DNA from 3 places in the Ancylomarina subtilis genome. Region 3 is predicted to be linked to each of the others. Evidence: riboswitches for the same ligand, from Rfam matches in the RefSeq annotation. Region 3 holds a riboswitch; each other region holds the start of a gene.

Region 1 (3,283 bases), on a different contig from region 3:
TTCTTTGTAGACAACAGAAAAGAGGAATACGAAGTCTTTACTCAGAATGTAGGTGCTAAATATGAGATTATAGATGGGTTGAGCGTACACTCAGCATGGGGAAATGCATTCTTGGCTCCTGATGCTTTTCAGGTAGCAGGAGAGTATACTAAAGGATCTACTACTTATAAAGGAAATTCTAACTTGAAAGCTGAACAAAGTAATACGTTTGATATTGGTTTTGAATACAATAAGTTTGCTAAAGGAATTAAGTTTGATTTCACTTATTTCACGACCCATCATAATAACAAAATTGTTGGTAAAACAATTGACCCTGACGGAACATCTGGTACAGGTGATGAATATGAGTCGTATATAAATGCTGACAGAGCAGATATGGATGGTATTGAGATTGAAGCATCATATGACTTTGGAGCATTAGCAGATTACAACTATTCTTTAAAAATGTATGTTAATTATACACATCTTATCGATGCTACAGTTACTCAACATGTTAAAAAAGAAGATAGTACCTTTGGGAATGAGGAGAGCCCAATGAGATATGTTCGCGATAATAATGCCAATTTTGGTATTGAATTCGATAATTTAAAAGGCTTTACGACTCAATTGAATGCGCGTTACATTGGACATCGTTATGAAGATAATTACATGTATGAAGCGGATTATTCCAATTGGCCATCAGTAAGCAAAATGCCAATTAATTTTAATGGAACAGCTGTACGATCGGGATTAGAAAATGAAGATGTTCTTCGTCATCCGGAATTTATGGTGTTCGACTACTCAGCGTCATATACTTTTAAAGAAAAATATACATTTGGTTTGACCATTTCAAACCTTCTGGATGAAAATTATACCGAGAAAGATGGTTACAATATGCCGGGAAGATCGATAATAGCTAAATTGGCTTATCGATTCTAGCAACTTGTTTATTCACTTAAAAAGGGATGTTCCAATAAAGGAATATCCCTTTTTTTTAAACAGTGTGTTTGTTTTAAGTTTATTATCAGTGAGTTTTGTGGTGGATTACAAATAAGAGATTAGACTCTCTGATTTTGTTTTTTTTTATACATTTGCAACGTAATTGGTTCTCGTGAATCTGATTTTTGTCAGATAGAGATGAAAAGGGAATCCGGTGTGAGTCCGGAGCTGTTCCCGTAGCTGTAAGCTCAGAAAAAAGCTTTTTCACCACAATGCCACTGTTCGCCCAGGCGAATGGGAAGGCCGGAAAAGTTGAGTAAGTCAGAAGACCTGCCAATGCAAACTTAATTTTCAAAACATTCGGAGAAGATGTTTGGAAGACGATCGAATTTTTTATTTCTATTGGTCTATCCTGGTGTTTTCTTCTTTATCAGATATAAGATGAAGTTGAAATTTTTATTTGTGCTGTTAGGAAGCTTTGTAAGCTTATGTGGCTGGAGCCAAACTGTTGGGATCGATACGATTCAAATAAAGACCGTTGATATTTTGGCGCCTAGACTTCAGCATTTGTCTACTACTGAAAAGAAAGTGCAAATTGATTCAATTCTCATTCAGAGATATGGAGGAAGTGATTTGTCTAGCCTGCTTCAGAAAACTTCATTGGTAAATATTTCTTCAAATGGTTCATTGGGAGCTCTTTCAACAGTGGGGATGAGAGGTGCATCTGCGACTCAAACTTCAGTTAATTGGAATGGTATTCCAGTTAATTCGTTGACTACTGGTTCTGCTGACCTATCATTAATAAATGCTGGTTCTTTTGATAATGTTCAGGTGGTGTATGGTGCTACAGCATCCTTATACGGATCTGGAACTCTAGGTGGAGCTATTGAACTTTCGAATACTCCGGATTGGAAGAATAAATCTTCTGTTGGATTAATGTCTGAAATTAGCAGTTTCTCAAATTACAAAACTAAGCTTCACGGGAAATACTCAAATAAATGGATTTCCTATTCAGGACAAGCCTTTTTTCAGTACGGAAAGAATGATTTTACTTATACGGACAAATATGATTTTGGCTCACCCACTGAACGATTAAACCATAACCAGAACAGAGCTTTTGGAACCATCCAAAACTTGCATCTAAATATTAATAAAAATTACGTCGATTTGGGTGTTTGGTATCAAGTTAAAGAAAAGAATATTGCAGGTTTGATGGGGATAGGGAAACCAGTTAGTTTTCAAAAACAACGCGATTCTTCTTTTAAGGCTTTTGTGGGGTGGAAGAAGCTAATGGGTAAATTTAGAGTGGAAGCTAAATCGGCATACTTAAGTGATTATTTAAAATACACAGATAGAGGAAGTGCAAACAATACAGGCTACAAAGTTTTTTCAGAAATAGAATCAAAGCGCTGGTTAAATGATATGAACCTTAGATGGTATTTATCCGATCAGTGGAGTGTTGATGTAAATGGTAAATATAATTGGTTGAAAGGAATTACAAACAATTATATAAAGGATATCACCGAGAATGAATCACGATTAATGATTGCTGCCAAGTATACTCCGCAAATAGGAACTTTTATTTTTACTTATGGTAAGGAATGGAACTCAGAGGTAAATCCTCCTGATATGTACTCTTTAAGTTACTTAGTTCATCTTGTATCCAATCTTATAGATGTTAGAGGGAAGGCTTCGACTCATTATAGAAGACCAACTTTTAATGAGCGTTATTGGATTAATGCTGGAAACCTCAAACTGAAATCTGAAGAGGGATGGAATTACGAATTAGGTTTGGTTATGCTTAGTCAAAACGTTTTGTATGGAAGTCTTACTGTAGACTTGAATTTGTATAGGGCTCAAAATGATAATTTAATTGTTTGGAAACCGGTACATGGAACAGTTTGGAGTCCTGTAAATATTGGAAAGTCTCTTATTCAGGGAGTAGATATTGAAGCTACACATTTATTGGATGATATGAATTATAGCATAAGAACGTCTTTAAAATACGCTTATAATGATGCTTATGACAATGATAAGGAAGGTGAAAAATATCAAGAAACTCTAGGATATCGACCACATCATCTAATTAAATTTTCTTCTGATTATTTTAGAGGGAATTGGAACCTTGGAATTCTATCTACATTTCGCTCTGAAACGAATACATGGGAAGGTGATAAGGTTGATGAAAATGTACTCGTAGATATGAGTGTTGGCTATCGCTTTAACACAAAATTTGCAAATGTTAGGCTAACAGGAAGAGTAGAAAACCTGTTGGATAAATCATATGAAATTGTTAGGTTTTACCCCATGCCTGGCAGAGCTTTTCATTTTGGGGTAAATATAATTTTTTAATTAATTAACTATG
Region 2 (3,283 bases), on a different contig from region 3:
TTAATCAGATCAATTGACAAGTCAACCATCTCCTGACAGACGCCAATATAGTTGGCCAATTTAATACTCACCTCATGCTTTTCCTGAAGCTCATGCAGCATATTCGGAATATCAGAAGCAATATGCACGCCATTGAATAAGAAAACCGGCACGGCAATAATTTCCTCTACACCTTTAGCTTTAAGCTTGCTGATGCCCTGCTCAAAGTTAGGTTCCGAAAGTTCCAAAAAACCATATTCAACTTCGTAATCGGTGATTGTGTTTGCAAATTTCTCTGCAAATACTTTAAATGCTAATTCTCCAACTTGAACGCGCGTCCCGTGTCCGCACAGTAAGATTCCTTTCATAATTTTAGATTTGAGTTGTGAGCCATGAAATAATTAACTTGACTCATTCACTTTTCACTCTTTAACTTTTAGACCTTTCGACTTTTCAACTTTCAGACCTTAATAAGTCATCTGAGCTTCTTCAGCTACAGCCATCAGTTTATCTGATATAGAAACCACTTCGCCTACAACCATAATGGCTGGCGGACGAAAATCCAATTCTTCCATTTTTGCAACGATATTATGCAACTCGCCTTTCACAACTTCCTGTTCGGGACAGGTGCCCCATCGAATTAGAGCTACCGGAGTTTCTTTTGAGCGTCCGTGTTCCATCAAATTGTTGACGATAGTTGGCGCATTGGTAATACCCATATAAAAGACAAGGGTATCGATGCCTGTCGAAATTTTATCCCATTGCAAATCTCTTTCGCGGCTTACCGGAGGGTGTCCTGTGAAAAAAGCAACTGATGAAGACACATTGCGAGCCGTAACCGGAATACCGGCATAAGCAGGCGCAGCAATCCCCGAAGTAATCCCGGGAATCTCTTCAAATTCAATTCCGTTCTCAAGCAATTTAATCGCCTCCTCGCTCCCTCTTCCAAATACGTAGGGATCGCCACCTTTTAAACGCACAACCGTTTTTCCCATCTTGGCATAATCCACAATCATTTGATTAATGTCTTCCTGCGGACAGGTGTGTTTCTTGTGTTTTTTACCCACATAAATGCTTTCACAAGCGTCTTTGCAATAGTCAAGCAATTCAATATTTACCAGGTAGTCGTAGAATACGACATCGGCAATTTTTAAGGCTTCAGCAGCCTTTACGGTTATTAAGCCCTTATCTCCCGGGCCCGCGCCGGTTATATATACTTTTCCGTTCATTGTTCTTTTCTTAATATCTCAAAAGTGTTTATCAGCTTTATAATTCCCAGGTATGTCCATCAATCTTATCCAAAAAGGCTTCCACCTTCTCCAGTAGATTGTCTTTCATAAATGCCTTCTTTTCCTTTTCACTTAATCCGGTAGTCTCTTTGACGAACTGATTTCTCAGACGTCCCAATTCCATAACCTCTTCTTTCAAAGAGTTATCAAATTTCTGATCGAGATATTTACGGATTTTCTTAGCTAAATAGGGGTTTTGGCCATTTGAAGAAACAGCTATTTGAATATCGCCACACTGGCTTGCTGCAGCCGGATAAAAATTGGAATAAGCCCTTGAATTAACAGAATTAAACAGGATCGATTCTGCCTCGGCATCAGCACCTATTCGAGAATTGGTTTGGGAACAATCGGTTGCTGCAATCACCAGAAAAAAACCATTCACATCATTTTTCTGATAGGTACTTTTCAAGTAATGAAACGTCCTTGCCTCATGCATGGTCTGTAATTCAACACTCAAATTTGGGGCAATAAGCGTCACCTCAGCTTCTGCCTTAATCAAAGACTTCAACTTTCGTTCAGCAACTTTACCTCCGCCTACAACTAAACAATTTCTGCCCTTTAAATTCAGGCTTACAGGGTACCAGCTCATCGTGCATTTGTATTAATGAATAATTCGATCTTAAAAAAAATCGATAGCACGGTAATCGAACGTCTACGAATTGGGGTGTAAAAAACTATTGCAGATGATAACATATCAACAAACAACTCCCTTCCCCAAGAGTTTTAGGTTTGATTACCATTTTGGCAGGTTTCCTGACTTGTTTCGTAGATCGAATGATCGGTTTCTTTCCTTCCCATCCGCGAAATGCGAACAGTGGATGTGGTAAAAACCATAAAAAACTTACAGTAGCGGGGGCTGTCCCGGATTTTAACCGGATTCCCTTTTAAAGCTCAATCGAAGATGAAGCTTTCACCAAAACTGTGTCAAATGTAGTGGTTTTTTATTCGCTCCAAAATGAATTCAAGATTTTTTTAGGCTTATTCATACTTGTTATAAAACAGCAAGCTTCTGTTTAGAAATTGAAGAATACACTAGAACATAATAAGCCTGCTTCATTCATAAGGAATTCAGCCAATTTAGAAGCACTTCTTTTATCATTCCATCATAAATTGCTTATCTATGCAGAATAAATCCATAAAAGAAACTCAAACAGCACATGCCTTCACTTCAAATATTATCCATTGCCCTTTTAAGCCTTTATGTCATTCTCATTGTCGGTTCATCCCTCTTTTCGAAAAAGAGTGACTCAGTAGAAGGCTATTTTCTGGCCAACAGATCCCTCTCATTTGTAGCACTCGCAATCACCTTTATCGCTTCGTGGTGGGGAGCCGGATCAGCAATTGAAACAGCCGATCATTCCTATCAAAATGGGATCAGTGCTTTTTGGATATACGGCATGCCTGTCCTGTTTTCAACCGGACTACTCTTTGTATTTGCCAGAGCCATCCGAAAAGTGGGCAGCATCACCCAACCCCAACTTCTGGAAGAACGCTATGGCAAAGCTCCTGCTTTAATGCTTTCAGTTCTGATCTTTCTTTTCATGACCATTACGGCAGCCTCCCAAATTGTGGGTATTGGTATTTTCTTCGAAAAATTTCTGCACTTAGATTATAAGTTATCGGCCATTATAGGAACAGCTATTGTCCTCCTTTATTCCTTTTTTGGAGGATTTAAGGCTGTGGTTCGAACTGATATTATACAATTTGTCTTTCTTTTGTCCGCTTCAGTATTGGTTTTCGGATATGCTTACTATTACTCCGGAGGCGTATTGGCTATCGAGAATATTGCAAAAAACAAACAATTAACACACTACTTTTCATTCAGTTACCAGCTCTCAAACAATATGGTTTATATTATCACCTTTGGCAGCGCCTGGATGATACAAGCCAATGTTTGGCAACGCATATCAGCGGCGCGTTCTCCCCAGGATGCGCGTAAAATGATTGGACTCAGCTTTCTGGTCTATATTCCGCTTTATCTGATGGTCACTTTTACAGGGATGCTCGCTCTTGGT
Region 3 (3,283 bases):
AACAATTTGACTTTATCAATGAAAAGAAGTGAAAGGTATCGCGTTTTGAAAAACAAAGGGATTTCGCTTGATTCAATTAAAAACATTTTTGCAACACCAACTGAAATGAGAATCTTCACATGGCAGGGAGAACGTGATACCATACTCTCTCCTATAGATTCGATGTTATATTATAAAGGGTTTCTTAGAGCTGGTTTTATGTCAATGGTTCCTCAGACAGGTGAAGTCAGAGCTTATGTGGGAGGCCCTAACTACAAACACTTTATGTATGACATGGTGACCCTTGGTAAGCGTCAGGTTGGTTCTATTATTAAACCATTCTTATACACTGTAGCCATGCAAGAAGGCTTAACCCCTTGTGATAAGGTGCCGAATATTGCACAAACCTTCGATATGGGCGACGGCACATCATGGACATCAAGAAACTCAACAAGTGCAAGAACAGGAGAGATGGTAACCCTAAAGTGGGGCCTTGCCCATTCAGTCAATAATATATCCGGTTGGGTGCTGAAACAATTCAAACCACAAACCGTTGTTAATATGGCGAAGAAAATGGGTATTATTAGTCGAATCGACCCGGTTCCTTCTGTCTTTCTGGGAACATCTGAAATTACTGTCCGCGAAATGGTAGGCGCCTATGCCACTTATGCCAATAAAGGGGTTTATATTAAACCGCGTTTTATTTCAAAAATAGAAGACAGCAGAGGAAACGAGGTTGCTCACTCTATACCGCAGAAGCATGAGGTGATGAGTGCCAAAACGGCTTACCTAATGACCAATTTACTTAAAGGTGTCGTCAAACAAGGTACCGGTAGACGTCTTGGCTGGAAATACAATTTATACAATCCAATAGGTGGTAAAACGGGAACAACACAGAACCATTCCGATGGCTGGTTTATGGGCGTTACACCTAATCTTGTTTCGGGTGTTTGGGTTGGTGCCGAAGACAGAGCCATCCACTTTGAAGGGATTAGCTTGGGTCAAGGTGCCAATATGGCTCTCCCAATTTGGGGCCTTTATATGCAAAAAGTATATGCTGATGAAAGCTTAAATATTTCAAAAGGTGATTTTGAAAAGCCAGAAGGTTTCAATATTGATCTTGATTGTGACACTCAATCTAACAACCCGAGGAATAAAGGTTTAATCCAAAATGAAGAAGAGGATTTCTTTTAAAATCAGTCTTCTGGAATAATTGGCGGTTTATCTATTTTTGTTTAAACTTGCAGAACGATTTGGGTTCCGAAAGGAATAATAGGGAATCCTGTTAAAAACAGGAGCTGTCCCCGCAGCTGTATTTCTCGGTTCGACACAGTTCGAATCCAGATTTTGAACAAAAGACCACTGTCTGCTGAGGTGGACGGGAAGGTGTTCAAAATTGAGATAAGCCAGAAGACCTGCCTATAATCATGAGTTTAGCTTTCGGGTAAGAAAAGCAGAAAGTCGCTATAACCTTTCACTTTTTGACGCAAGCAGAGCGGATCTTTGCCATAGATACGCTCGTGAAAATTCATAAGTAACTGTTATAAGGATTGTAAAATTGCTCAAGCAAGCTTACAATCCTTTATTTTTTTTTCGAACTCATAGTATTCCGTCAAAGCTTTTTAATTAATTTTGTTTAAATTAACTATCTCAGTTAAGCATCACCAGAAGCTCATTATGAATAAAATCCTCATTATAGACGATGATCCTACGATCTGCATTATGCTTCAAGGCCTTCTCAACAAAAAGGGTTACGAAACAGAAATCGCCTTTTCAGCCAATGAAGGATTAAAAAAATTTAGCAGCTTTAAGGCCAATTTAGTCATTAGTGATTTTCGTCTACCTGACATCAATGGTCTTGATCTTCTCAAGCAGATAAAAAGCCTGAATCCGCACATCCCGGTCATTATCATGACCTCTTATGCTGAAATTCGAACCGCTGTGAATGCCATCAAACTAGGGGCTTACGAATACGTTACAAAACCTCTTAATCCTGAAGAAATTCTGGTGCTTATCAAGTCTGCAATCGAGAAATCTAAAACTGTAGAGAAAGTTGATAAGGTTAAGAAAATTGAATTTATTCGTGGGAAAAGTCCAAATTCAGTCCAAATCGATCAATATATCAATTTGGTTGCTCCTACTGATATGTCCGTCATTATTGAGGGCGAAAGTGGAACTGGAAAAGAGATTGTTGCCCGAAGAATTCATGAAGCTAGTGCTCGAAAAGATAAGAACTTTGTCGCTGTAGACTGTGGGGCTTTATCAAACGAATTAGCCGGAAGTGAGCTTTTCGGACATAACAAAGGTGCTTTTACCGGCGCTATCTCTGATAAAAAAGGGCAATTCGAACATGCTAAAGGTGGAACTCTCTTCTTAGATGAGATAGGAAATCTGTCCTACGAAATTCAGATCAAACTTTTAAGAGCTATACAAGAAAGAAAAATCAGACAACTGGGAAGCAATGATGATATCGATACAGATGTTCGAATTCTTGTTGCCACCAACGAAGACCTGATTAAAGAAGTGAATAATTCAAATTTCAGAGAAGATCTTTATCACCGTTTGAACGAATTCAAAATATCGGTTCCTGCTCTGCGTGATCGAAAAGAAGACATCAAACTGTTTGCCGATAATTTCCTTCAACTTTCAAATCAGGAACTGAATAAAAATATCACCGAATTTTCTGAAGAATTTATTCAGAAACTCAAAGCTTACAATTGGCCAGGAAATTTACGTGAACTTAGGAATGTGATTCGCAGAGCCCTTCTTTTAAGTACTGGTGAACGTGTTGAAACATCAGCTCTACCTCCTGAAATTTTGCATTATCAGGAAACATCAAGTGTAGATAATAGTACGACGGATCTTAAACTGCTTCAGGCTTCAACTGAGAGAGATAAGATTATAAATACCCTTAAAGAAGTCAATAATAATAAATCGAAAGCAGCCCGTTTACTCAATATCGACAGAAAAACGCTTTACACAAAAATGAAGCAATATGGTATTGAAGGCTAATTCTTCAACTCATTGATTTGATCAAACACCTCATTCGAAATTTCTTCAAGCTGAGCTATGGCTGCGTTCAGCTCGTCAATATTCGAGTAATTGGTATCTTCCTGATGAATCATTTTTTCTAACTCAAGTAGAATTTCACTGGCAGAGTCTATCTTAAGCTGTCGATAGGAACTTAGCATTCTGTGAGCAACTTCGCCAAGCTGAATATAGTTTTCTTCTTCGCTCGCTTTCTTTAGAAGCAACAAGCTTTCTTTTGCAATACGAACAAAACTGGAAAGTACCTGATCGATGA

The links. Region 3 has a riboswitch for cobalamin ahead of EV201_RS13555 (sigma-54-dependent transcriptional regulator). Riboswitches for the same ligand answer to the same signal wherever they lie in the genome.
Region 1: it holds a riboswitch for cobalamin, as region 3 does, so the genes downstream of both, EV201_RS00130 (TonB-dependent receptor plug domain-containing protein) here and EV201_RS13555 (sigma-54-dependent transcriptional regulator) in region 3, are expected to answer to the same signal.
Region 2: it holds a riboswitch for cobalamin, as region 3 does, so the genes downstream of both, EV201_RS04955 (precorrin-2 dehydrogenase/sirohydrochlorin ferrochelatase family protein) here and EV201_RS13555 (sigma-54-dependent transcriptional regulator) in region 3, are expected to answer to the same signal.

What each region holds. Positions count from the first base shown of each region.
Region 1 is NZ_SHKN01000001.1:31,496-34,778, forward strand. Features, by position in the region: gene EV201_RS00125 (TonB-dependent receptor plug domain-containing protein) at 1-918, shown strand, start outside; cobalamin riboswitch at 1,066-1,270, shown strand; gene EV201_RS00130 (TonB-dependent receptor plug domain-containing protein) at 1,288-3,270, shown strand; gene EV201_RS00135 (YncE family protein) at 3,281-3,283, shown strand, end outside.
Region 2 is NZ_SHKN01000001.1:1,205,882-1,209,164, forward strand. Features, by position in the region: gene EV201_RS04945 (sirohydrochlorin chelatase) at 1-347, opposite strand, end outside; gene cobA (uroporphyrinogen-III C-methyltransferase) at 447-1,208, opposite strand; gene EV201_RS04955 (precorrin-2 dehydrogenase/sirohydrochlorin ferrochelatase family protein) at 1,246-1,857, opposite strand; cobalamin riboswitch at 1,995-2,201, opposite strand; gene EV201_RS04960 (sodium:solute symporter family protein) at 2,426-3,283, shown strand, end outside.
Region 3 is NZ_SHKN01000003.1:58,255-61,537, reverse strand. Features, by position in the region: gene EV201_RS13560 (transglycosylase domain-containing protein) at 1-1,173, shown strand, start outside; cobalamin riboswitch at 1,218-1,416, shown strand; gene EV201_RS13555 (sigma-54-dependent transcriptional regulator) at 1,657-2,991, shown strand; gene EV201_RS13550 (ATP-binding protein) at 2,988-3,283, opposite strand, start outside.